4 regions of the Promicromonospora sp. NPDC060204 genome follow, and region 1 is predicted to be linked to each of the others. Evidence: riboswitches for the same ligand, from Rfam matches in the RefSeq annotation. Region 1 holds a riboswitch; each other region holds the start of a gene.
The links. Region 1 has a riboswitch for S-adenosylmethionine ahead of ACFWEJ_RS09400 (LLM class flavin-dependent oxidoreductase). Riboswitches for the same ligand answer to the same signal wherever they lie in the genome.

Region 1 (5,457 bases):
CCCGTGCATGCCTCGCCCGTGCTCGACGGCGCCCCGGTGGTGCCCGGCGAGATGTTCGTCAACCACGGGTTCTGGGACACCTACCGCACCTGCTGGCCGGCCTACGCCCTGCTGTACCCGGAGGTCGCGGCCCGGCTCGCCGACGGCTTCGTGCAGCAGTACCGGGAGGGCGGCTGGGTCGCCCGCTGGTCGTCGCCCGGCTACGCGGACCTGATGACGGGCACGTCGTCCGACGTCGCCTTCGCCGACCTGTACCTGCGCGGCGTCGACCTGCCCGACCCGCTGGCGACCTACGACGCCGGGCTGCGCAACGCCACCGCCCTGCCCACCCGGTCCGGCGTGGGGCGCAAGGGTCAGGACTTCGCGCTCACCCACGGCTGGGTGCCGCGCGACGTCGAGGAGTCGGTGTCGTGGAGCCTCGAGGGCTACATCAACGACGCCGGGCTGGCGCGGATGGCGCAGGCGCTCGCCGACGCGCCCGGGACCCCGGACGGGCGCCGTCGGGCCCTGCGCGACGAGGCCGCCTACCTGCGGCAGAGCGCTCTCGGGTACGTGCACCTCTTCGACGCCGCCACGGGGTTCTTCCGCGGCCGCGCCCGGGACGGCGCGTTCGACCCGGCGCCGTTCGACCCGGACGCGTGGGGCGGCGACTACACCGAGTCCGACGCCTGGAACTTCCTGTTCCACCCCGTGCACGACGGCGCGGGGCTGGCCGCCCTGCACGGCGGGCGGGCCGGGCTGGAGCGGCTGCTGGAGCGGTTCTTCACCGAGCCCGAGCAGGCCGACAAGCCGGGGAGCTACGGGTCCCCGATCCACGAGATGTTCGAGGCGCGCGACGTGCGCCTGGGCCAGCTCGGACAGTCGAACCAGGTGTCGCACCACATCGCCTGGACGTGGTCGGTCGCCGGGCGGCCGGACCGCACCCAGGAGGTCGTGCGCGAGATCCTGACGCGGCTGTGGACCGGCAACGACATCGGGCAGGGGTACCACGGCGACGAGGACAACGGCGAGATGTCGGCCTGGTACGTGCTGGCCGCGCTCGGGCTGTACCCGCTGGAGATCGGCTCGCCGCGGTGGGCGGTCACATCGCCGCTGTTCGACCGGGCGGTGGTGCACCGGCCCGACGGCGACCTCGTGATCGAGGCGCCGGGGGCGGCCGGGCGGCGGTATGTGGAGGGGCTGGACGTGGCGGGTGGTGACGGCGCGGCTGCGGCGCGGGAGATCACTGCGCCGTCGATCGACAACGGTGACCTCGTCGGGGGAGCGACCCTGCGCTTCGTGCTGTCGGAGACCCCGACCCGGTGGGGTGTGCCGTCGGACGACGAGGCTGGTGCTGGTGCTGGTGCTGGTGATGCGGCCAGTGCCGCGGGGGTCGGCGACTACTCGGCGTCCGACCGGCCGTGGCGGCGTGCCGACGGCGGCTGGCGCGGCGTGGAGGGTGCGCTGCCGCACCTGACCGACGGCGACCTGACGACGTCGGCCGCGGTGGACGGCGTGCTCGACTGGGCTCCCGCCGCCGAGGTCCCGGCCGGATCGGTGCTGCGCGCCTACACGCTGACCTCTGGCCCGGCGTCCGACACGGCGCCGTCCGCATGGCGTCTGGTCGCGGCCGACGGCCGGGTGCTCGACGAGCGGTCCGGCGAGGAGTGGCGCTGGCCGAGCCAGCTCCGCCCCTTCGTGCTCGACGAACCGGTGCCGCTCACCGGCCTCCGGCTGGAGCTTGCCGAGCCCGGCGCCGTTGCCCAGATCGAGCTCCTCCTGGACTAGCCCCTCGCCGAGCCCACCCCGATCCCGAAGTGCGCTTCTACCCAGTCATTACGCCCGAAAACAGCCTGGTTCCGGGCCCAATGACTGGGTAGAAGCGCACTTCTGCGTTGTGTGGGCTCGGCGGTGTCGGTCGATCGCACGAGTTCGGCTGACCGCTCGGCTCGTCTCGTGACCCCGGCCGGTTCGGTGCGTGACTCCGGCTGGTCGCCGACGCCGGTGTGTGAGTGAGCAAGGGGCCAGGCGAGAGTGCGCTTCTACCCAGTCATTGGGCCCGAAAACAGCCTGGTTCCGGGCCCAATGACGGGGTAGAAGCGCACCTTGCTCGGGCGGGGCCGCGCCGCGTCCGCGCCCGCGTCCACCAGCACACCCCCGCCTGCCGGCGAGACCCTGGTCCCGGGATGTGAGATCTGGGCAAGGATCATTGACTTCTATGGGTTCCATTCGTATCTTCTGTGACATCGAGACCAACCACACCAATCCGATCGGAGAGATGTAGAAAGCCTCGACAGGTCATGAGTTCCGACGCGAAGCCCCGGCTGGTCGGACGGCAACCCCCCGCGCGGGTGGGTGCCCCGGGTGAGGACCAGGTCCACCGCCGCCGGCGGATGACAACACGCGTCGCTCGCCGATGGGCGAGCAGGTGAGGAGAACGACGATGACCCGGAGCGCTGCCCCCGCCGTCCACGTGTCCCTGCCGTCCCGGAACGTCACCGTGCGGGCTGGTGCTGCCCCGCGCGAGGACATGTGTTGTCACTGCTCCTGTCGCTGACGGCGACAGTCCCACACTGACAGCCCCGACGCGCTGACCGGTCGCCACAGGCGCCACCGGTCCGCCGCCCGGAACTCCTCTCGGCGCCGCACGCCGAGCCCCGGCCGTATCCGGCCCTCACGTTCCTGACCGGACGTCCCACTCCTGCCCTCTGGCAGCCACGCTCCCGGGTGACCCCTGGACGCCGTCGCGCACCCTGCGCGCGCCGGCCGGGTCCTCCGGGCGCCGTCGCGCAGCCGCAGCCCGAACGGAGCCCCGCCGTGCCGTACCCGTCGCAGCCCACGTCCCTCGCCCCCACCTCCTCCCGTCCCGTCGTGCTCGGCGTGGACCTCACCTCCGCCGGCGCCCGTCCGGGCGCCCACCGGGCACGTGGCCCGGTCGCGCCGCGTCCGTTCGACGGCGAGCGGTTCCTGCACCTCGTGCGGACCGCCGACCGCGGCCTGCTCGACTTCGTCAGCCTCGACGAGGGCTTCCTGCTCCATCCCGGCCGCAGCCAGGTCACTGGACGGCTGGACACGGCCGTCGCCGCGGCCCGGGCCGCCCGGGTCACATCGGGCATCGGGCTGGTCGCCGCCGTCGACACGGTGCACGTCGAGGCGGGCCACGCCGCCGTCGCGCTGAGCAGCATCGACCGCGCCAGCAGCGGCCGGGCGGGCTGGCAGGCCGTGCGGCAGGGCAAGCTCCCCGAGTCCGACGACGCCTGGGCCGCGCGCGTCGAGCTCGGCATCCGGTCCGTGACCCAGGTGTGGACCGGACGTCCCGGCAGCGGGTCGGGCGCGGTCGAGCTCGACGCCGAGGGCCGGTTCCGCGTGGACCACGACGGCATCCGGTTCGCCGTCCGGGGCCGCCGCGCCGAAGGAGACGCGCTGCCGCAGGTGCCCCCGCCCGTCGTCGTCCGCGTGCGCTCCGAGGCCAGCGCGGCGCTCGCCGGCCGCACCGCCGACGTCGCGCGGATCACCGTCACCGACGCCGCGCACGCGGTGCGGCTGCGCCGCCTCGTGCGGGACGCCGCGCTGTCCGCCGGGCGCGACCCCGAGGAGCTGCGCGTGCTCGCCGAGGTCTACGTGGTGCTCGCGCAGGAACGGGCCAGCGCGCGGGCCCGGCTCGAGCTCGTCGAGGCGCTGGAGGGCACGGCGGCCATGGGCGACGGGCTCGTCGTCGCCGACACGCCCGACGAGCTCGCCACCCTGATCGCCGACTGGACCACCGTCGGCGCCGTCGACGGGTTCCTGCTGCGGCCGTCCTCGCTCAGCTCCGACCTCGACACCATCACCGACCACCTCGTCCCCGCGCTCCAGCAGGCGGGCCTGTTCCGCACCGAGCGGACGGCGACGTCGCTGCGCGGCTCGCTCGGGCTGTCGGACGTCGAGGCCGCCGAGCGGGCGCTGCCCACGGGCCGGCTGCTGAGCGCCTGACGGCTTGACGACCCGACGAACCACAGACGACCCGGAGGAGACCACCATGACCACCCCTGAGCTGCAGACCCCCGACGCCGCGGGCGCCAAGGTCGCCGGCGGCGCCCTGCTGATCGACGTCCGCTCGGCCGCGGGCCGCGCCTCGGCGGGCGAGATCCCGGGCGCCACGCTCGCGGACCGCAACAACCTCGACGCGCTGTTCGGGCCGTCCGACAACCCGGCGATCACCCTCGACACGCCCGTCGTGATCGTGTGCGGCTCGATCAACGGCTCCGGCCCGGTCGCGGAGGCGCTCGCGGCCCGCGGCTACACCGACGTCTCGCACGTCGACGGCGGTTTCCCCGCCTGGAAGGAGGCCGGGCTGCCCGCGACGGAGGCGGCGGACCAGCCGGCGGCGGCAACGGCGGACCAGCCCGTCGTGGACACGGCAGGACAGTCGGCGACCGAGGCTGCCGACCAGCCCGCGACCGCCGGAGCGGACCAGCCCGCGACGGCGCCGAGCGCGGCACCATGACGATCGCGGACGAGGTCCGGGCGGCCCGGTCGGTCAGCGGCACGGTGGGCGGCACGGGCGGCAGCGCGCCGAGCGTCGTCGTCCGGCGGGTGCGGGACGACGAGCACCGGGCCGCCGCCGAGGTGCTCGTGACCGCCTACACGCACGACTTCGACATCAGCGACGGCTACCGCCAGTCGCTCGGCGACGTCAGCCGCTGGGCGAGCGAGCACGAGGTCTGGGTCGCGGTGCCGGCCGCGGAGACGGGTTCGGGCGGCGGGACCACCCGCGTGCTCGGCGTCGTCGTCATCCCGGCGCTCGGCGGGCCGGCGCTGTCGCAGCTCGCGCAGGACGGCGAGCTCGACTTCCGCCTGCTCGCGACGCACCCCGACGCCCGCGGGGGTGGCGTGGGCGAGACGCTCGTGCGGCACGTCATCGGGCTCGCGCGCGACCGGGGCGCGCGGCGCGTCGTGCTGAACTCCGGCGACCAGATGCGCGCTGCGCACCGCCTGTACGAACGGCTCGGCTTCGGGCGCCTGTACGAGCGCGAGACGCGCGTCGTCGAGACGAAGCAGGGGCCCACGCGACTGCTCGCCTTCGGCCTCGACGTCGCCGACGCCGGCGCCGGCACGGACCTCGCCGACGCCGACATCAACTCCACGGACGGCCGCCCATGACCGGCTTCGCCACCCGGCAGGTGCACGCGCGCAGCGCGGGGCGGGACGACGCCGGGCGCGCCACCTCGCCCGCCGCCGCGCCGTCGGCCCGCGTGGTGCCCCGCGCCACGCCGGTCTACCTGACCGCCGGGTTCGAGTTCGAGGAGTGGGAGCAGGCGGCCGGGCACTTCGGCGCCGGCGAGGGCTTCGCCTACACGCGCACCGGCAACCCGACCACGGCCGCCGTCGAGCAGCGGATCGCCGCCCTGGAGGGCGGCACCGACGCCCTGTTCCTGGCCAGCGGGCAGGCGGCCGTCACGGTCGCCCTGCTCGGCCTGGTCGAGGCCGGGCAGCGCG
Region 2 (5,457 bases), on a different contig from region 1:
CACCTCGTCGCGCAGCGCCAGGGCGACCTGGTCGGCGGTGTCGCCCAGCGGCAGGTCGTCGCGCACGAACGACCAGGCCAGGATCGTGACCGGGCCCGTGAGCATGCCCTTGACCGGCTTGTCGGTCAAGGACGCCGCGTACGCCGTCCACTCGACCGTCAGCGGCGCGGGCCGCGACACGTCGCCCCACAGGATGGGCGGCCGCACACAGCGCGAGCCGTACGACTGGACCCAGCCGTTGACCGTCGTCGCGAAGCCGTCGAGCTGCTCGGCGAAGTACTGCACCATGTCGTTGCGCTCGGGCTCGCCGTGCACCAGTACGTCCAGGCCCAGCTCCTCCTGGAGCGCGACCGTGCTCGCGATCTCGGCGCGCATGGCGGCCGTGTAGTCGGCGTCGGACAGCTCGCCCCGCACCCACGCGGCGCGCGTGCTGCGGATCTCCGAGGTCTGCGGGAACGACCCGATGGTCGTGGTCGGCAGCGGCGGCAGGTTGAGCCGCGCCTGCTGCGCGGCCGCCCGCTCCGCGTACGGCGCGCGCTCGACGTCGGCCGCGGTCAGCGCGGCGGTCCGCTCGCGCACCGCGGGGACGACGACGCCGGGCGCCGCGGCGCGGGAGCTCACCGCCGCGGTCGACTCGGCGAGCTGGTCGGCGACCGCCGCTCGGCCCTCGGTCAGCGCGGTGGCCAGCGTGACGACCTCCGCGACCTTCTGGTCCGCGAACGCGAGCCACGACTTCAGGTCGGCGTCGAGGCGGGGCTCGTCGGCGACGTCGTGCGGCACGTGCAGCAGCGACGTCGAGGTGCCGACGGCTACAGTCCCGGCGCCGACGCCCGTGCCCGGGGCCGCCAGGCCCTCCAGGACGGTCAGGCGGGCGTCGAGGTCGGCGCGCCAGATGTTGTGGCCGTCGATCGCGCCCGCGACCAGGGTCTTGGACTCCAGGCCGGGGACCGGTCCGGTCGGCGCGGCACCGCGCACCAGGTCGATCGCGATCGCCTCGACGTCGGTGCCGGCCAGCAGGGCGAGCCCGTCGCCGGCCTCGCTGCGCAGGTCGCCGTACGGGGCGGTGACCAGGATCGCGGGGCGCTCGGCGGCGGCGCCGTCGGCCCCGGACGCGGCGGGGGAGAGCTCGGTCGCCAGCGTGGCGTAGGCCCGGCGGACGGCGTCGGCGACCTCGTCGAAGGGGACGTCCAGCAGGTCCGTGACCAGGGCGGGTTCGTCGAGCTGCACCCAGGGCGCACCTGCGGCGGCGAGCGCGCGCAGCAGGTCGGCGTAGGCGGCGACGACGTCGTCGAGCCGGTCCAGGGGGCGGAAGCCCTCGGGGGCGTCGCCCACTGCCTTGCTCAGGAGCAGGAACGTCACCGGGCCCACGAACGCGGGGCGCGTCACGACGGCCTGGCCGCCGTCGGCCGGCTGCGCCAGCTCGGTGAACTCGCGCACGGCGCGGTCGTCGACGAACCCGATCGGGGTGTCCGGACCGATCTCCGGGACCAGGTAGTGGTAGTTCGTGTCGAACCACTTGGTCATCTCGAGCGGCGCGTTGTCGCCCTCGCCGCGGGCCACCGTGAAGTAGGCCGAGAGGGGCAGGCGCCCCCCGTCCGTGGTGAGCCCGGCGAAGCGGTCGGGCACGGCGCCCAGCAGGGCGACGGCGTCGAGCACCTGGTCGTAGTACGAGAACGAGCCGGGGACGGCAGCGTTGCCGGCGTCCAGGCCCAGGTCGACGAGGCGGCGGGCGGTGGTCTGCCGCAGGTCGCGGGCGGTCGCCTCCAGCTCGTCTGCGGTGGTGCGGCCGGCCCAGAAGGACTCGACGGCGCGCTTGAGCTCGCGCCTCCGGCCGATGCGCGGGTAGCCCAGGATCGTGGCGGTGGGAAGGTGCGGGTTCGTGACTGCCATGCGTATCAGCTCCATCGGACCTGGCGTTAGCACCTTGCCCCGAGATTGGCGCCTCGGAGGTAGGTTGCTGCGGTGTCGTGGAGCCAGGACTCTCGACCGCTCTGGATGATGAGACTTGATCGTAGGCATGCCCGGGATGTGGTCGGCAAACCGTCCACGCCTCGGACAAATCGGGGTCATAAGTTTGGTGATGGATCCGGCTGACCGTTTCGGCATCCGGTGATGGATTCTGACGTTCCCCGAGGACCGCACCCAGCGGGCAGCTCCCCGAACAGATCGGAACCACACCATGTCGAAGATCCTGATGGTCGTCTCTGCCGCGAACAGCCTGCGCCTGGCCGACGGCACCGAGCACCCCACCGGCTACTGGGCCGAGGAGGTCGCCGCCTCCCACCGGGTCCTCACCGCGGCCGGCGCCCAGGTCGACGTCGCGACGCCGGGCGGCGTCGCGCCCACGGTCGACGCGGTCAGCCTCGACGAGCGCGGCGGGGTGCCCGCCGCCGACGCCGCGGAGTTCCGCGCCTACCTCGACGGCATCGCCGGCCAGCTCGCCCACCCGCTCACGCTGGCCGACGTGCGCGGCGACGACTACGACGCGATCTACGTCCCGGGCGGTCACGCCCCCATGGCGGACCTCGCGCACGACGCCGACCTCGGCCGCCTGCTGCTCGCGGCGAACGACCGGGGGACGACCGTGGGCGCGCTGTGCCACGGCGTCGCCGCGCTGCTCAGCGCCCAGGAGCCGGACGGCACCTTCACCTACGCGGGCCGGGCGCTCACCTCGTTCACGGACGAGGAGGAGCGCCAGGGCGGCCTCGGCGACGCCGCGCCCTACCTCGTCGAGTCACGGCTGCGCGAGCGCGGCGCCGTCGTCCAGGTCGGCGCACCCTGGAGCAGCACCGTGGTCCAGGACGGCAACCTGATCACCGGGCAGAACCCGCAGTCCAGCGCGGCCGCCGCGGAGGCGGTGCTCAAGGCGCTCGCCGCGCGCTGAGCCCGGCTAGCCTGTGGGCAGGACGACGACGGAGGGGGTGCCGGTGCCGGGTCTCGACCTCCTCGCCACGTTCCTGGAGGTCTACCGCACGGGGTCGCTGTCGGCGGCGGCCGAGCGGCTGGGCGTGAGCCAGCCCGCCGTCACCGGGCAGCTCGCCCGCCTGGAGGAACAGCTCGGGACTCGCCTGTTCGTGCGGTCGCGCCGGGGCGCCGAGCCCACGGAGCGCGCCGTGGCGCTGGCCGCCGAGGTGGGGCTCCACGTGGACGGGCTCCGGACGGCGCTCGGTCCCCGCGACGTCGAGCCGGCGGTGCGGGGGCTCGTCCGGATCGGCGGGGCGGCCGAGCTGATGACGGTGCGTGTGCTGCCCGCGCTCGTGCCGCTCGTCGCGCAGGGCCTCCAGCTCCGTACGGCGCTCGGGCTCGGCGACGAGCTGCTGGCCGCGCTGGCGGCCGGCCACCTCGACCTGGTCGTGTCCTCGGTGCGCCCGCGGCAGGACGCTGTGGCGGCGACGCCGCTGGTCGACGAGGAGTTCCTGCTCGTCGGGCCTCCGGCGCTGGCCCACACCGTGGACGCGGGGCGTCTGGCAGCCGACCCCGTGGCCGCCCTGGCGCACCTGCCGCTGGTCGCCTACGCGGAGGACCTGCCGATCGTGCGCCGGTACTGGCGCAGCGAGTTCGGCCGGCGGCCGCCCAACACGACGGCGCTGGTGGTGCCCGACCTGCGCGCCGTGCTCGCCGCCGTCACCGGCGGTGCGGGCGTGTCCGTGCTGCCGCAGTACCTGGTCGCGCCCGCGCTGGACGCCGGGCAGGTGGTCGAGCTCCACCACCCCGAGGCGCCCCCGTTGAACACGCTGTATCTCGCGGGACGCCGCGGCGTCCCGCACGGGCCGGCGGTCGCCGCCGTCCAGGCGCGGCTGACCGAGGCCGCCGCGGAGTGGGGGAGTCTCTAGCGGGTCATGTCGCCGGGCCGGTCACGCCTCGGCGCACTCGTCGCTCTCCACCGGACCCGAGAGGCCGACGAGCGGCGGGTAGGCCGAGACCCGGAGCTCCCAGCCGGCCGGGTCGGTCGCCGTCACGTAGGAGTCGCCCCCGTGCTCGGCGTGGGTCACGTCCGACAGCGGGTCGAAGCCGTGCTCCTGGAGCACCGGGTCGAGCCCGGCGGCCAGGTCGGCGAGGCCGTCGCTGGGCTCGTACAGGTCGCCCTCGCCCAGGCTCTCGGCGAGGAAGAGCACGCACTCGCCGTCCGGCTGCTCGGTGAGGGACGGGAAGCGGTCCTTGGCGGTCCACTCGACCTCCGGGACGGCCTCCTGGAGCGCGCCGAGGACGTCGTCCAGCGCCGCCGTGTACTGCTCGGTCGCGGCCTCGCGTGCGGGGGCCGGCTCTGCGGGTCCGGCCGGGACGTCGGGACCCGCAGAGCAGGACGTCAGCACGGCGGGGAGCAGCACGGCAGGTACGAGCACGGCCCGCACCAGCACGGCCCGGACCGGCACGGCAGGGACCAGCACCGCGAAACGTGCCCGTAGGGGGAACAGGGGCTGCATCCGTCTCCTCGCTGGTGCTCGACGCCGTCGTGCCGGGGACGCTACCAGGCACGACGGCGTCGCGGTCAGAATGTCGCCGCGGATTCCCCGGGCACGCGACGGCTCCCGGCGGTCTCCCGGGGAACACGTTGCACAGCCGAGGAGGTAACGCTCAGCTAGCACTGCTACCTCAGCGTTACGCCCTCGGACGCGTGACGTCTTCCCCGAGGCCTGCCGGGTGTGCGCGGGCTGTCGCCCCGAGCACGACGGCCACCGCCGTCAGCGCCGCGCTCGCCGCCAGGGGTCCGGCGGGCCCGAGCGCCACGACGGCGCTCCCGCCGAGCACCGGTCCGGCGAGCGCGCCGAGGTTAAGGGCGACGGTCGAGAACGCGCCGCCCATGGTCGGCGCGCCGTGGGCCGCCGCCATGCTGCGGGCGATCAGCGTGCCGCCGACGGCGAACGACAGTGCGCCCTGCACAGGCGCTAGCACCCACACCGTCACGGGGCTCGCGGGGAGCGCGGCCCACAGGACCCAACCCGTGAGCAGGGCGGGGCCGGCGATCACGAGCAGGCGGCCGCCGTGGGCGTCGGCGAGCCGGCCCGCGGCCGAGACCCCGGCGAAGGCGCCCAGGCCGAACAGGGCCAGCACGGCCGGCACCAGCGCGGACCCGAGGCCCGCGCCGTCGGTGACGACGACCGCCAGGTAGGTGCACGCGCAGAACGTCGCGCCGTTGACCAGCACCCCGAGCACGAGGTGGCGCAGCAGGCGCGGGGAGCGCAGCGCGGCGAGCTCGGTCCGTAGGTCCAGCCGGGCGCGCGGGGTACCGGCGTCGAGCCGCACCGGCGTCAGGCAGGCCACGGCGACCAGGGCCGCGGCCGCGACCCCGGCGATCGCCCACAGGGCGGAGCGCCAGCCCCAGAGCTCGCCCAGCAGCGCGCCGGCGGGGACGCCGGCGACCAGGGCGAGCGTCGTGCCGCCGAGGATCACCGCCAGCGCCCTGGCCCGCAGCCCGGCGGGGACGAGGGCCTGGACCGTCGACAGCGCGACCGCGAG
Region 3 (5,457 bases), on a different contig from region 1:
GTTTTTGTGTGTGTCTTTTTTTTTATTATGGTTGGTGGTGGTTGTGGTGTTTGGGTTGCGCGTGCGACCCCCGTCGCGGCCCACCCCGACGGCCTACCCCGCCGAGGACAGCGCCTGCTGGACGTCCTCGATGATGTCCTGGACGTCCTCCAGGCCCACCGAGAGGCGGACCGTCGTCTCCGCGATGCCGACGGCGGCCCGCCCCGGCGCGCCCAGCTTGCGGTGCGTGGTCGTCGCGGGGTGGGTGATCAGGGACTTCGCGTCGCCGAGGTTGTTCGAGATGTCGACCAGCCGCAGGGCGTCGAGGAACGCGAACGTGTGCCGCTTCGCGGCGTCGTCGTCCGTGCCCGCGGGGACCGCCAGGTCGAACGTCACGACGGTGCCGCCCCCGCTCATCTGCGACCGCGCCAGGTCCGCCTGCGGGTGGGAGTCGAGGAACGGGTAGCGCACGGCGCCCACCGCGGGCAGGTCCTCCAGGGCCTGCGCGACGGCGAGGGCGCTCGCGCTCTGGGCCGCGACCCGCACCGGCATCGTCTCCAGGCCCTTGAGCAGGGTCCACGCGTTGAACGGCGCCAGCGACGGCCCGGTGTTGCGGATGAACGTCTGCACGGGGCCGGTGATGTACTCCGTGGAGCCGAGGATCGCGCCGCCCAGCACGCGCCCCTGCCCGTCGATGTGCTTGGTCGCCGAGTAGACGACCACGTCGGCGCCCAGCTCCAGCGGCTTCTGCAGCAGCGGGGTGGCGAACACGTTGTCGAGCACCACGATCGCCCCGGCGGCGTGCGCCAGGTCCACGACGGCGCGCACGTCCACGATGTCCTGCATGGGGTTCGAGGGCGTCTCGAAGAACACCACGTCCGCGGGGGTCGAGAGCGCGTCCTCCCACTGGGACAGCACGTGCCCGTCCACGTAGTCGGTGCGCACGCCCCACTTCTTGAAGATCTCCTCGAAGATCACCACGCTGGACCCGAACAGCGCCCGGGCGGCCACGATCCGCGAGCCGGAGCTCACGAGCGCGGCCAGCGAGGTGAACACCGCGGACATGCCGGTCGCGGTCGCGTAGCAGGCGTCGGCGCCCTCGAGCTGGCGCAGGCGCTCCTCGAAGGTGTGCACCGTCGGGTTGCCGTAGCGCGAGTAGACGAACCGGTCGACGTCGCCCTTGAACGCGGCCTCGGCCTCCGCGGCGTTGTCGTAGACGTAGCCCTGCGTGAGGAACAGCGCCTCGCTCGTCTCCTGGAACTCGCTGCGCTGGTGGCCGCCGCGCACGGCGAGCGTCGCCGGGCGGACGCCGTCGGGGAGCGGCTTGCGGCCGGAACCGCCGGGGTTCGCGCCGGGCGGGTAAGCGCCGGTGACGGTCACGCGGGCCCCGCCGTCCACGGCAGGCCGGCGACCTTCCAGCCCTGCTGGTCCCGGACACCGTCGGCCCCGGGCGCGCCCTCGAAGCCCTCCAGCACGTTGTACGACGGCGCGATGCCCGACGCCGTGGCGAGCCGCGCCGCCGCGATCGAGCGCTGGCCGGAGCGGCACAGGAAGACGACAGGCCCGCCGGAGACGCCGGCCGCCTTGAGCTCCTCCAGGAACCGGGGGTTGGGGCGGCCGCCGGCCTGCACCCACTCGGCGAACACGGGCTGCTTCTCCAGCGAGGCCGTGTCCGGGATGCCGATCGTGCGCCACTCGCCGTCGGTGCGGACGTCCACCAGCGTGGCGTCCGGGTCGCCGGCGAGCAGGTCCCAGGCCTGCTGGGGCGTGATGTCGCCGGCGTAGCCGTCAGCCGGTCGTGCTTCGACGCGCGCGGGGTCGCTCATGATGCTCCTCCATCGGTCGTGGCGGTAGCACCCTCGTCCGTCCTCCGCTGCTGCGGGGAACGCTGGGTTGCTGCGGCGTCGTCGTGCCACGTCACTCGGCCGCTCGGGATGGTCGTTGCCAACCCTACGACATGGTGTCCGGTGGGTGGAACAGTGTCTCGACAGGTAACCCCAGTAAAATAGTAGGGAAAGCCGATCCTCGGTACGGTGACGCCGATGTCTGCTGACGAGGAGCCGCTGACCGGCGGGAACATGAACGCGGTGGTGCGCGTGGGCGACACGGTGCGCCGGACCGCCGGACCGTGGACGGCCACGGTGCACGCGTACCTGCGCCACGTCCGGGACCGGGGCGTCACGGACGTGCCGGAGCCCTTCGGGCTCGACGACCGCGGCCGCGAGGTCGTCTCGTTCCTCCCGGGCGATGTCCCGGGCTGGCCCGCACCGGAGTGGCTCTGGTCCGAGGAGAACCTGCGCGACGCCGGGCGCCTGCTGCGCCGGCTCCACGACGCGTCCCTCGATCTCGACCTGCCGGACGCCGTCTGGCAGCTGCCCGCCCGCGAGCCGGCCGAGGTGGTCTGCCACAACGACGCCGCGCCGTACAACATGGTGTTCCGCGCGGGCCGGCTCGCCGGCCTCATCGACGTGGACACGGCGGCGCCGGGACCGCGTCTGTGGGACCTGGCGTACACCGCGTACCGCCTGGCCCCGTTCGCGGGCGACGCGTTCGCCGGGGTGACCTACGACGTCGGGCACCTGGACCCGCTGGCCCGGCTGGACGCGCTGGTCGCCGCGTACGGGGCCTGCTGGTCGCGCGCCGACGTGCTCGGCACGATGGCGGAGCGCCTGACGGAGCTCGCCGCGTTCAGCGAGGCCAGGGCCGACGACGGCGGGCCCGCCGAGCTGCGCGACCATGCCGCGATGTACCGCTCGGACGCGGCCCGGGTCGCCGATCTCGCGGCCCGCGCGGCCCGCCCAGAACGTGGGACCAGCATCTGAGACATGCGTTGACAGGAGTTTTGCCCGCAGCACAGGATGGCCGCAGGTCATGAGCGCCAGCGTCAAGCCCCGGCTCGCTGGCCGGCAACCCTCCCTCCGCGGTGGGGTGCCCCGGGTGACGACCAGGCCGCGCGCAGCCCGCGTGCGGCAAGCGCGGGGGAACCTCCCCCAGGACTGTGCTGGAGGACGCCATGTCTGCTCCCACTCTCAGCCGTGCCACCGCGGTGACCGATCTCGCCCCGCTGCGCCCCGTCGTGGGCGGCGGGACGCTCGTCCCGCTCGTGGACGGCACGCAGGTCTCGTACGCGAACCTCGACGTCGCCGCGTCGGCCCCGGCCCTGCAGGCCGTCGCCGACCGCGTCACCCAGGTGCTGCCGCTGTACGCCAGCGTGCACCGCGGCGCGGGCTACCTCTCCCAGGTGAGCACGGCGCTCTACGAGACCGCGCGCCGCACCATCGGCGCGTTCGTCGGCGCCCGCGAGGACGACCTGACGATCATCACGCGGAACACCACCGACTCCCTCAACCTCCTCGCCGGCTGCGTCCCCGCGCAGGCCGACGGCGAGCCCGGCCGCGTGCTGGTGCTCGACGTCGAGCACCACGCGAACCTGCTGCCCTGGCAGCGCACCACCGGCGCGACCGTGCTGACCGGTGGTGCCACCGTGGCCGAGACCGTCGCCCAGATCCGGGAGGAGCTGGCCGACGCCGCCGAGGACCGCCCGTACGCCCTCCTCGCCCTGACCGGCGCCTCGAACGTGACCGGCGAGTCCCTCCCGATCGCCGAGATCGTCGCCGTCGCCCACGAGTTCGGGACGCGCGTGGCGCTCGACGGCGCCCAGCTCGTGCCGCACCGCCGCATCTCGCTGGAGTCCACCGGCGTGGACTACCTCGCCTTCTCCGGGCACAAGACCTACGCCCCGTTCGGCGCCGGCGTGCTGGTGGGTCACCGCGACTGGCTCGACCAGGGCACGCCGTACCTCGCCGGCGGCGGCGCCGTCCGGCGCGTGCGCGTGGGCGGCACCGACTGGCACGAGGGGCCCGCGCGCCACGAGGCCGGCTCGCCCAACGTGATCGGCGCGGTGGCGCTCGCGGCGGCCTGCGAGGAGCTGGCCGCGCTCGACCCGGCCGAGGTCGTGGCGCACGAGAACACCTTGCGCCGCCGGCTCGTGTCCGGGCTCGAGGCGATCGACCGCGTCGAGGTCGTGCGGGTCTGGGCGGACGCCGTCGACCCGGTCGGCGTCGTCACCTTCACCGTGACCGGGTACGACCCGGGACTCGTCGCCGCGTACCTGTCCGCGGAGCACGGCATCGGCGTCCGGGACGGCCGCTTCTGCGCGCACCCGCTGCTCGGCCGGCTCGGGTTCGACGCCGGGGCGGTGCGCGCCTCGGTCGGCGTCGGCACCGCGGGCGAGGAGATCGAGCGCCTGATCGCCGCCGTCGGCAGCCTGGTCGAGGACGGCCCGCAGGCCGGGTACGACGTCGTCGACGGGCTGTGGGTCGTGACCGACGACCCGCGCCCCGTGCCCGAGGGCTCCGGCCTCGCGGGCCTGCTGGCGACGGCAGCCCTGGGCTTCGACGAGGCCTTCGGCTGCCTCCCGGACGAGGACTGACGGCTACAGCGCGAGGGCCACGCAGATGCCGCCCATGGTGAGGTCCAGCCCGATGCACCACAGCGCGAGCGAACGGTTCACCACGACGTCGCGGCGGTAGTGCACCACGTCCCACCCGGCGTGCGCGGCGAGGGCGAGGCCCGCGAGGGCCAGCCCGAGCCGCGGCTCCAGGAACAGGGCTGCCGTCGCGACCCCGAAGAAGCCGGCCATCGCGGCGGCCTGCGGCCACGTCGCGCGGCGTCCGCGGGCCAGCCCGATGCCGGCCAGGACCAGCCCCACCAGGACGAACGCGATCCAGCGCGGCGTGTCCAGCAGCTCGGACGCGACGGGGATCGCGGACGCCAGGAGGGCGACGAGCCAGGCCGTCCAGCGGACGCCGGTCACGGCGGCGGCCAGGTAGCACAGCGTCGCGACGCCGATCGCGGTGGTCGGGTCCTCGGCGACGGCGTCCTGCCAGGTGCCGCCCACGATCGCCGTCCCGCCCACCAGCAGGGCGAAGCCCGTCAGAATGCCGAGCACGATCCAGGCGGTGTTGGCGGGCCAGGTCCCGGTCCACCGGCTCGGCCGCGCGGGGGCGGTCGTCTCGAACGTCTCGGCCATGGTCCCGTTCTCCCTGTCCCGGCGCTGTGGCGCCGTCGCTGTTGGATACCCACTAGGGGTACCCAAGCACGCGTCGCCGGGCCGCGGAACCACATTCGGCCACCACCGAAGTGTCAGGCGTACAGGTCCCTTGGTGGACCTGTACGCCTGACACGTCAGAGCGGAAAGGCCTGCGGACGGGGAAGCGCCGCCTCGATCTGGGCCGCCAGCGCCAGCAGCGTGAGCTCTCCGCCCGGCCGGCCGATGATCTGCACCCCCATGGGCAGCCCGGCCGGCGCCTCGGCGGTGGGCGCGGTCCAGTGGGTCGGCACCGTGATCGCGGGCAGCCCGGCGACGTTGAGCATCGACGTGAAGGGCGTGTACTGGCACTGCTGCTCGAAGTTCCGCTCCGGATCCTCCGCGTCGTACCAGCCGATCGGCCGCGGGGTGAGCGCGAGCGCGGGGGT
Region 4 (5,457 bases), on a different contig from region 1:
GGGTCCAGCGGCTGACCGCCACGACCGTGCGGGTGCCCGCCGTCATCGCGTAGGTGCCGAGCGAGAGCCACGCCCCTCCCGCCGCGGACTGGTCCACGCGGATGGTCGACGAGCCGGTGCCGGTGTAGACGATGAACGGCGTCGACGTGTTGTAGCCGGCGATCCCCGGGAACCATGCCTCCACCCGGTACGAGCCGCTCGACGGGATCGTGGCCGAGTACGTCGCCAGGTCGCTGACCTCGGCCGGCGTGGCGTAGCGGTAGTCGGCGCCGTAGCGCTCGGCCGAGAAGGACGACGTCAGCCAGGAGGCGCCGGCGGAGAAGCCGGCCGAGGTGTTGTCGACGATCACGGACCAGCTCGTGCCCGCCAGGGCCGCGGCCACCTCGGACCGGAGCTGCGGCAGCATCGAGTACAGGACGTCGCCCGGGCAGGCCGTCGCCGTGTAGTCCCGGTGCCCGTAGATCTGGGTGGGCGCGATGCCGTACTGGTCGCAGATGTACGCGCACAGCTCGACCAACCGGCTCCAGAGCTGCGCGGGCGGCGTGGCGCTCGTGTAGGTGCCCTGGTTCTCGATGCCGATGGCCTGGCTGTTCTGCCCGGGGGCGTGCGCGCCCACGACCGTGCCGCTGCCGTTCTGCAGCCGCGACAGCGCACCGTGCCGGCCCTCCATGACGTACCCGCCGCGGCTCAGCGTGAGGTGCTGCCCGGTGTCCACCCAGCCGTTGGCGAAGTGCCACTGCTGGATGTCGCGCGCGATCTGGTACCCGGCGGCCTGCGAGTAGTCGGTGACGTTGGCCGACGCCGTGTGGTGGATCAGGATCTTGTTCGGGTTGGTCGAGACGGTGTCGATCGTGCCGCGGGCCGCCGCGGCGCCCCAGGTGGCGCAGCTCGCGATCGTCGGCGCGGCCACCTCGACCCCGGCCACGGCGCCGGGCGGCGCGTCGGCGGGCGCCTCGGGGTCCGGTGCCAGGGACGGCGGGGCGTCCGCCGTCCGCGCCGGGGCGGCGCCGGGCGCGCTCCCGGCGGGAGCCGCGGGCGCGGGGGCGGCGACGGCGGCGGGCGCGGCGATCGTCGCGCCCGCGGCACCGATGCCGAGGACGACGGCGCCGCGCAGCAGGTCGCGCCGCCCGAACGCGGCGTGGCTGTCGGGACTGCAGTCGGTGGAGCTGTGGTCGTGTTCGTGCACGGTGGGGCCTCCACGGTTCGGTCGCGCTGTGACGTGCCGATTTTCATCCGTAGTATCGGCCGCTCTGCCGACCGGCGGGTACATCACACCCACCCCATCCCCCACACAACATGCCCGCCCAACCCGTTGAGTGCTGGCTATTTGTTGGTTTCGGGCGTGGAAAGCAACAAATAGCCAGCACTCAACGAAGGGGTTAGGCGGCGGCTCGGCCTGTCAGGCCCACTCGGTCCAGGAGGTCCAGGGCCGGGCGGTGCTTGTTGAACGTGTAGACGTGCAGGCCGGGCGTGCCGGCGTCGAGCACCTCGCGCGCGAGCGCCGCGGAGAACTCGATGCCGTGCGCGTGCTGGGCCTCGGGGTCGACGGCGCCGTCGGGCGCGGTGAGCCGGTCGAGGTCGCGCAGGAGGTCCGCGGGCGCCGCCACCCCCGTGAGCTCCTGGACGCGGCGCAGGCGCCGGGCCTCGGTGGTGGGCAGGATCCCGGCCAGGATCGGGATGGTCACGCCCTCCGCCCGGGCCGCCTCGACGAACCCGGTGTACGAGTCCGCGCGGTAGAAGAACTGGGTGATCGCGAAGCTAGCGCCCGCCTTCTGCTTCTCCAGCAGCCGGCGCACCTCCTGCTCGCGCGTGGTGCCGGCCCCGGGGTTGCCGTCCGGGAACGTGGCGACGGCGATGGCCAGCGGCCGGGCGGCCGAGCGCAGCGCCGTGCTGACGTCGGCGGCGCACCGCCGCTCGTCCACCTGCCGCAGGAGCCGCACGAGGTCCACGCTGGAGCGCACACCGTCGGCCGGGGGGCGCCAGTCCGGCTCGTCGCGCGGCGGGTCGCCGCGCAGGGCGAGGAAGGACCGCACCCCGGCCTCGAGGAACTCCTCGATCACCGCGGACACGTCCTCGCGGGACGCGCCCACACAGGTCAGGTGGGCCACCGGGAGCACGGGCGTGCCGCGCAGCAGGGTGGCGAGCACCTCGCGCGCGGTGGCCCGGTCGCCGCCGGCCGCCCCGTAGGTCACGGAGACGAAGTCCGGGCGGGCCGCCACGAGCCGCTGCGCCGTCTCCCAGAAGTTGGGCGCGGCGTTCGGCCGGCGCGGAGGCATCAGCTCGAACGACACCGTCGGGCGGTGCGGGTGTACCTCGGCGACCATGGCTGCTCCATCGAACCTGGCGTGAGCACCTTGCGTCCCTCGCGCCGCGGCGACGCGGCAGAAGGTCGGCAGGTTGCTGCGGTGTCAGGGAGCCAGGACTCTCGACCGCTCTGGATGGGGTTCGCCACCATGTTAAGCGCCCGTCCAGCACTGGGACAGAATTCGTCCGGAGGTCGAGACGGCCCGGTCCACGGTGTGTGGACCGGGCCCGCCCGCTACTTCACCGACCCGGCCACCAGGCCGCCCACCAGGCGCTTCTCGATGATCATGAACAGGATCACCACGGGCACGATCGCCACGACGGACACCCCGAACACGTACTGCCAGGACGTCTCGTACTGGCCCACGAACTTGGTGAGCGCCACGGACAGCGGCTGGTTGCCCGCCGTCGTCAGCAGCACCAGCGACGCCGCGAACTCGTTCCAGGAGGCGACGAACGTGAACACGACCGCCGTCACGATGCCCGGCCAGACGAGCGGCAGGTTGATCTTGGTCAGGACGGCGAACGTGCCGGCGCCGTCGAGCTGCGCCGCCTCGTCGACCTCCTTGGGGATGCCCGCGAAGAAGCTGTGCATGATCCAGACCGCGAACGACAGGTTGAACGCGGCGTTGACCAGGATCATCGCGACCCACGTGTCGAGGATCCCGATGGCGATGAACTGCCGGAACAGGCCCGACGTCAGCACGGCGGGCTGCACCATCTGGGTCACGATCACGAGGAACAGGAAGAAGAGCCGGCCCGTGAACCGGAACCGCGCCGTGTAGTAGGCGGCGGGCAGCGCCACGGCCAGCACGAGCAGCGTGGCGCACAGCGAGATCACCAGGGTGGAGATCAGGTTCTGCGCCAGCGGCGTCTCGGGCGTGGACCACATCGTGACGTAGTTGTCCCAGTGCCACTCCGTGGGGAAGTAGGTGGGGTCGACCGACCTGATCTCGGCCTTGGTCTTCACGGAGCCGAAGAACATGATCAGGTACGGCAGCAGGAAGACCACCAGCACCACGAGCCCGGCCAGCAGCCGGAGCAGCAGCGACCCGAGCGGCACCTGGTCCGTCGTGTACTTCCGCACCCGCCTCCGGTTGTCCGACGGCGGCCGGGCCGCGCTGTGCGCGGTGGTCCCCGGGTCGGTGATCGCGGTCATCAGACCTCCTCCAGGGGGCGGACGACCCGCACGTAGACGGCGACGATGGCGATGACCACCAGGAACGCGATGACGGACAGCGCGCTGGCCAGGTCGATCTGCCGCTGGTTCTGCATGTACTTGAAGATCATCGTCATGACGGTGTCGGCGTCGTACCCGGGGATGGACCCCGTCATGACGCGCAGGATCGGCAGCGAGTTGAACACGTTGATGATGTTGATCAGCACCGCCACCGAGATCGCGCCCCGCAGCTGCGGCAGCACCACGCTGAAGTAGGTGCGCGCCCCGCTCGCCCCGTCGATCCGCGCGGCCTCCACGGTCTCGCCGGGCACCGTCTGGAGCCCGGCGAGCACCGTGTAGGTGGTGAACGGCAGGGACACGAACACGGCGACCGCCATGGCCCACGCGAACGCGGTGCCCGGGTGGCGAGTCCAGCCGTAACCCTCCGGCGTGCTGATCAGGCCGACGTCCACGAGGAACGAGTTGATGATGCCGAAGTACGGCTCCAGGCCGTAGTGCACCACCAGCGTCGTCATGACGACGCTGGAGGCCCACGGCACGATGACGGCCATCCGCACCAGCCGGCGGCCGGGGAACGCCTTGTTCAGCAGTGCCGCGAGCGCCAGCGACCCGATCAGGGTGCAGGCGACGACGACCACGACCCACACGACGGTGCGGCCGAGGATGGGCCAGAAGTACTGGAAGCCGATGACCGTCGCGAAGTTCGCGAGGCCCACTCCCCCGTCGTCCAAGCCGCTCTGGCTGATGTCGCGTGTCGAGTTCCAGAACATCAGGCCGACCGGGAACAGGACCACGGCCGCAATGAGTGCGACCGCGGGCCCGATCCACGGCAGGGCCTTCAACAGGTCCTTCACCAAGTTCCCCGTGCTTTCGGTTCGGCGTTGCGTGTGGTCAGCCGTGCCGGGCACGGCGGTCGGTGCGGGGCGTCAGCCCGCGTCGACCTGTCCCTGGATCTCGGTCAGGACGTCCTGCGCCGACTTCTTCCCGTCGAGCTGGCCGAAGAGGGCCTTGAAGGCGGAGTCCGCGGCCTGCCAGTCCGGGTTGGTGCTCGGGTAGAACTGCGCGTCGGGCAGCACCTCGAGGAACGGCGCGAGCGCCTCCTCGCCGGCGAGCTGCTCGGAGCCCGAGAGGGTGGTGGGCAGGAAGCCCTCGGCCTGGACCCACGGCACGTAGACGTCGGCGGAGTAGAAGTAGTCGAAGAAGGCCGTGATGGCCTCCTGCTTGTCGCCGTCGTTCTGGAACGCCATGAGGTGGTCGGCCACGCCCAGCGTGAACGGCGAGCCGTCCTCGGTGGGGATGGGGTGGATCGAGTACTCCAGGTCCGGGTTGTCGGACTCGATCTGCCCGACGCTCGGCGGCAGGCCGATCTGCATGCCGACCTTGCCCTGGACGAAGATGTCGAACAGCGGGCTGCGGTCCGTCGCACCGGCGTCGGCCTGCGTGGCGCCCTCGTCGATCATCTTCTTGGCGAACTCGGCACCCGGGAGGTTCTCGGGGGTGTCGATGGTGATGGCCTCGGCGTCGCCGAAGGTTCCGCCGCCGCCCCACAGCCACACTGCTGCCTCGGCCTGCGCCTCCTCGGAACCGAGCGGCATGCCGTAGCCGGCCACGCCGCCGCCGAGCTCCGAGACCTTCTTGGCGGACTCGAGCAGCTCGTCCCAGGTGGTGGGGACCTCGGCGCCGGCCTCCTCCAGGAGCGCGTCGTTGACGAACAGCGCGCGAGCGGAGGCGATGAACGGCAGGCCGTAGGTGGTGCCGTCCACCTGGGCGTTCTCCAGGAACGTGGGCTGGAAGTCGGCGTAGGTCTCCTCGGAGGTGACCTCCTCGACCGGGTACAGCAGCTCGTCCGCGGCGAAGCCGGCGAAGGGGCCGCCGTTGTAGATGTCGGGTGCGTCGCCGCCCTGGATCTTGGTGGCGATGACGGACTCGAGGTTGTCCCAGGACTCGACCTGCAGGTTGACGTCGATGTCGGG

Region 2: linked by a shared signal. The riboswitch ahead of metE (5-methyltetrahydropteroyltriglutamate--homocysteine S-methyltransferase) and the one ahead of ACFWEJ_RS09400 (LLM class flavin-dependent oxidoreductase) in region 1 are both predicted to bind S-adenosylmethionine.
Region 3: linked by a shared signal. The riboswitch ahead of ACFWEJ_RS24785 (aminotransferase class V-fold PLP-dependent enzyme) and the one ahead of ACFWEJ_RS09400 (LLM class flavin-dependent oxidoreductase) in region 1 are both predicted to bind S-adenosylmethionine.
Region 4: linked by a shared signal. The riboswitch ahead of ACFWEJ_RS26420 (methylenetetrahydrofolate reductase) and the one ahead of ACFWEJ_RS09400 (LLM class flavin-dependent oxidoreductase) in region 1 are both predicted to bind S-adenosylmethionine.

Annotation. Positions count from the first base shown of each region.
Region 1 is NZ_JBHWZO010000053.1:17,026-22,482, forward strand. Features, by position in the region: gene ACFWEJ_RS09395 (GH92 family glycosyl hydrolase) at 1-1,767, shown strand, start outside; SAM riboswitch class IV at 2,276-2,387, shown strand; gene ACFWEJ_RS09400 (LLM class flavin-dependent oxidoreductase) at 2,797-3,951, shown strand; gene ACFWEJ_RS09405 (rhodanese-like domain-containing protein) at 3,998-4,465, shown strand; gene ACFWEJ_RS09410 (GNAT family N-acetyltransferase) at 4,462-5,121, shown strand; gene ACFWEJ_RS09415 (O-acetylhomoserine aminocarboxypropyltransferase/cysteine synthase family protein) at 5,118-5,457, shown strand, end outside.
Region 2 is NZ_JBHWZO010000147.1:7,754-13,210, reverse strand. Features, by position in the region: gene metE (5-methyltetrahydropteroyltriglutamate--homocysteine S-methyltransferase) at 1-1,890, opposite strand, end outside; SAM riboswitch class I at 1,899-2,002, opposite strand; gene ACFWEJ_RS18145 (type 1 glutamine amidotransferase domain-containing protein) at 2,180-2,884, shown strand; gene ACFWEJ_RS18140 (LysR family transcriptional regulator) at 2,928-3,833, shown strand; gene ACFWEJ_RS18135 (hypothetical protein) at 3,855-4,424, opposite strand; gene ACFWEJ_RS18130 (Cmx/CmrA family chloramphenicol efflux MFS transporter) at 4,600-5,457, opposite strand, start outside.
Region 3 is NZ_JBHWZO010000280.1:42-5,498, forward strand. Features, by position in the region: gene ACFWEJ_RS24770 (O-succinylhomoserine sulfhydrylase) at 94-1,359, opposite strand; gene ACFWEJ_RS24775 (rhodanese-like domain-containing protein) at 1,356-1,805, opposite strand; gene ACFWEJ_RS24780 (phosphotransferase enzyme family protein) at 2,022-2,801, shown strand; SAM riboswitch class IV at 2,847-2,961, shown strand; gene ACFWEJ_RS24785 (aminotransferase class V-fold PLP-dependent enzyme) at 2,993-4,411, shown strand; gene ACFWEJ_RS24790 (hypothetical protein) at 4,415-5,011, opposite strand; gene ACFWEJ_RS24795 (amidase) at 5,167-5,457, opposite strand, start outside.
Region 4 is NZ_JBHWZO010000333.1:358-5,814, reverse strand. Features, by position in the region: gene ACFWEJ_RS26425 (N-acetylmuramoyl-L-alanine amidase) at 1-1,186, opposite strand, end outside; gene ACFWEJ_RS26420 (methylenetetrahydrofolate reductase) at 1,380-2,324, opposite strand; SAM riboswitch class I at 2,329-2,445, opposite strand; gene ACFWEJ_RS26415 (carbohydrate ABC transporter permease) at 2,540-3,463, opposite strand; gene ACFWEJ_RS26410 (carbohydrate ABC transporter permease) at 3,463-4,338, opposite strand; gene ACFWEJ_RS26405 (extracellular solute-binding protein) at 4,411-5,457, opposite strand, start outside.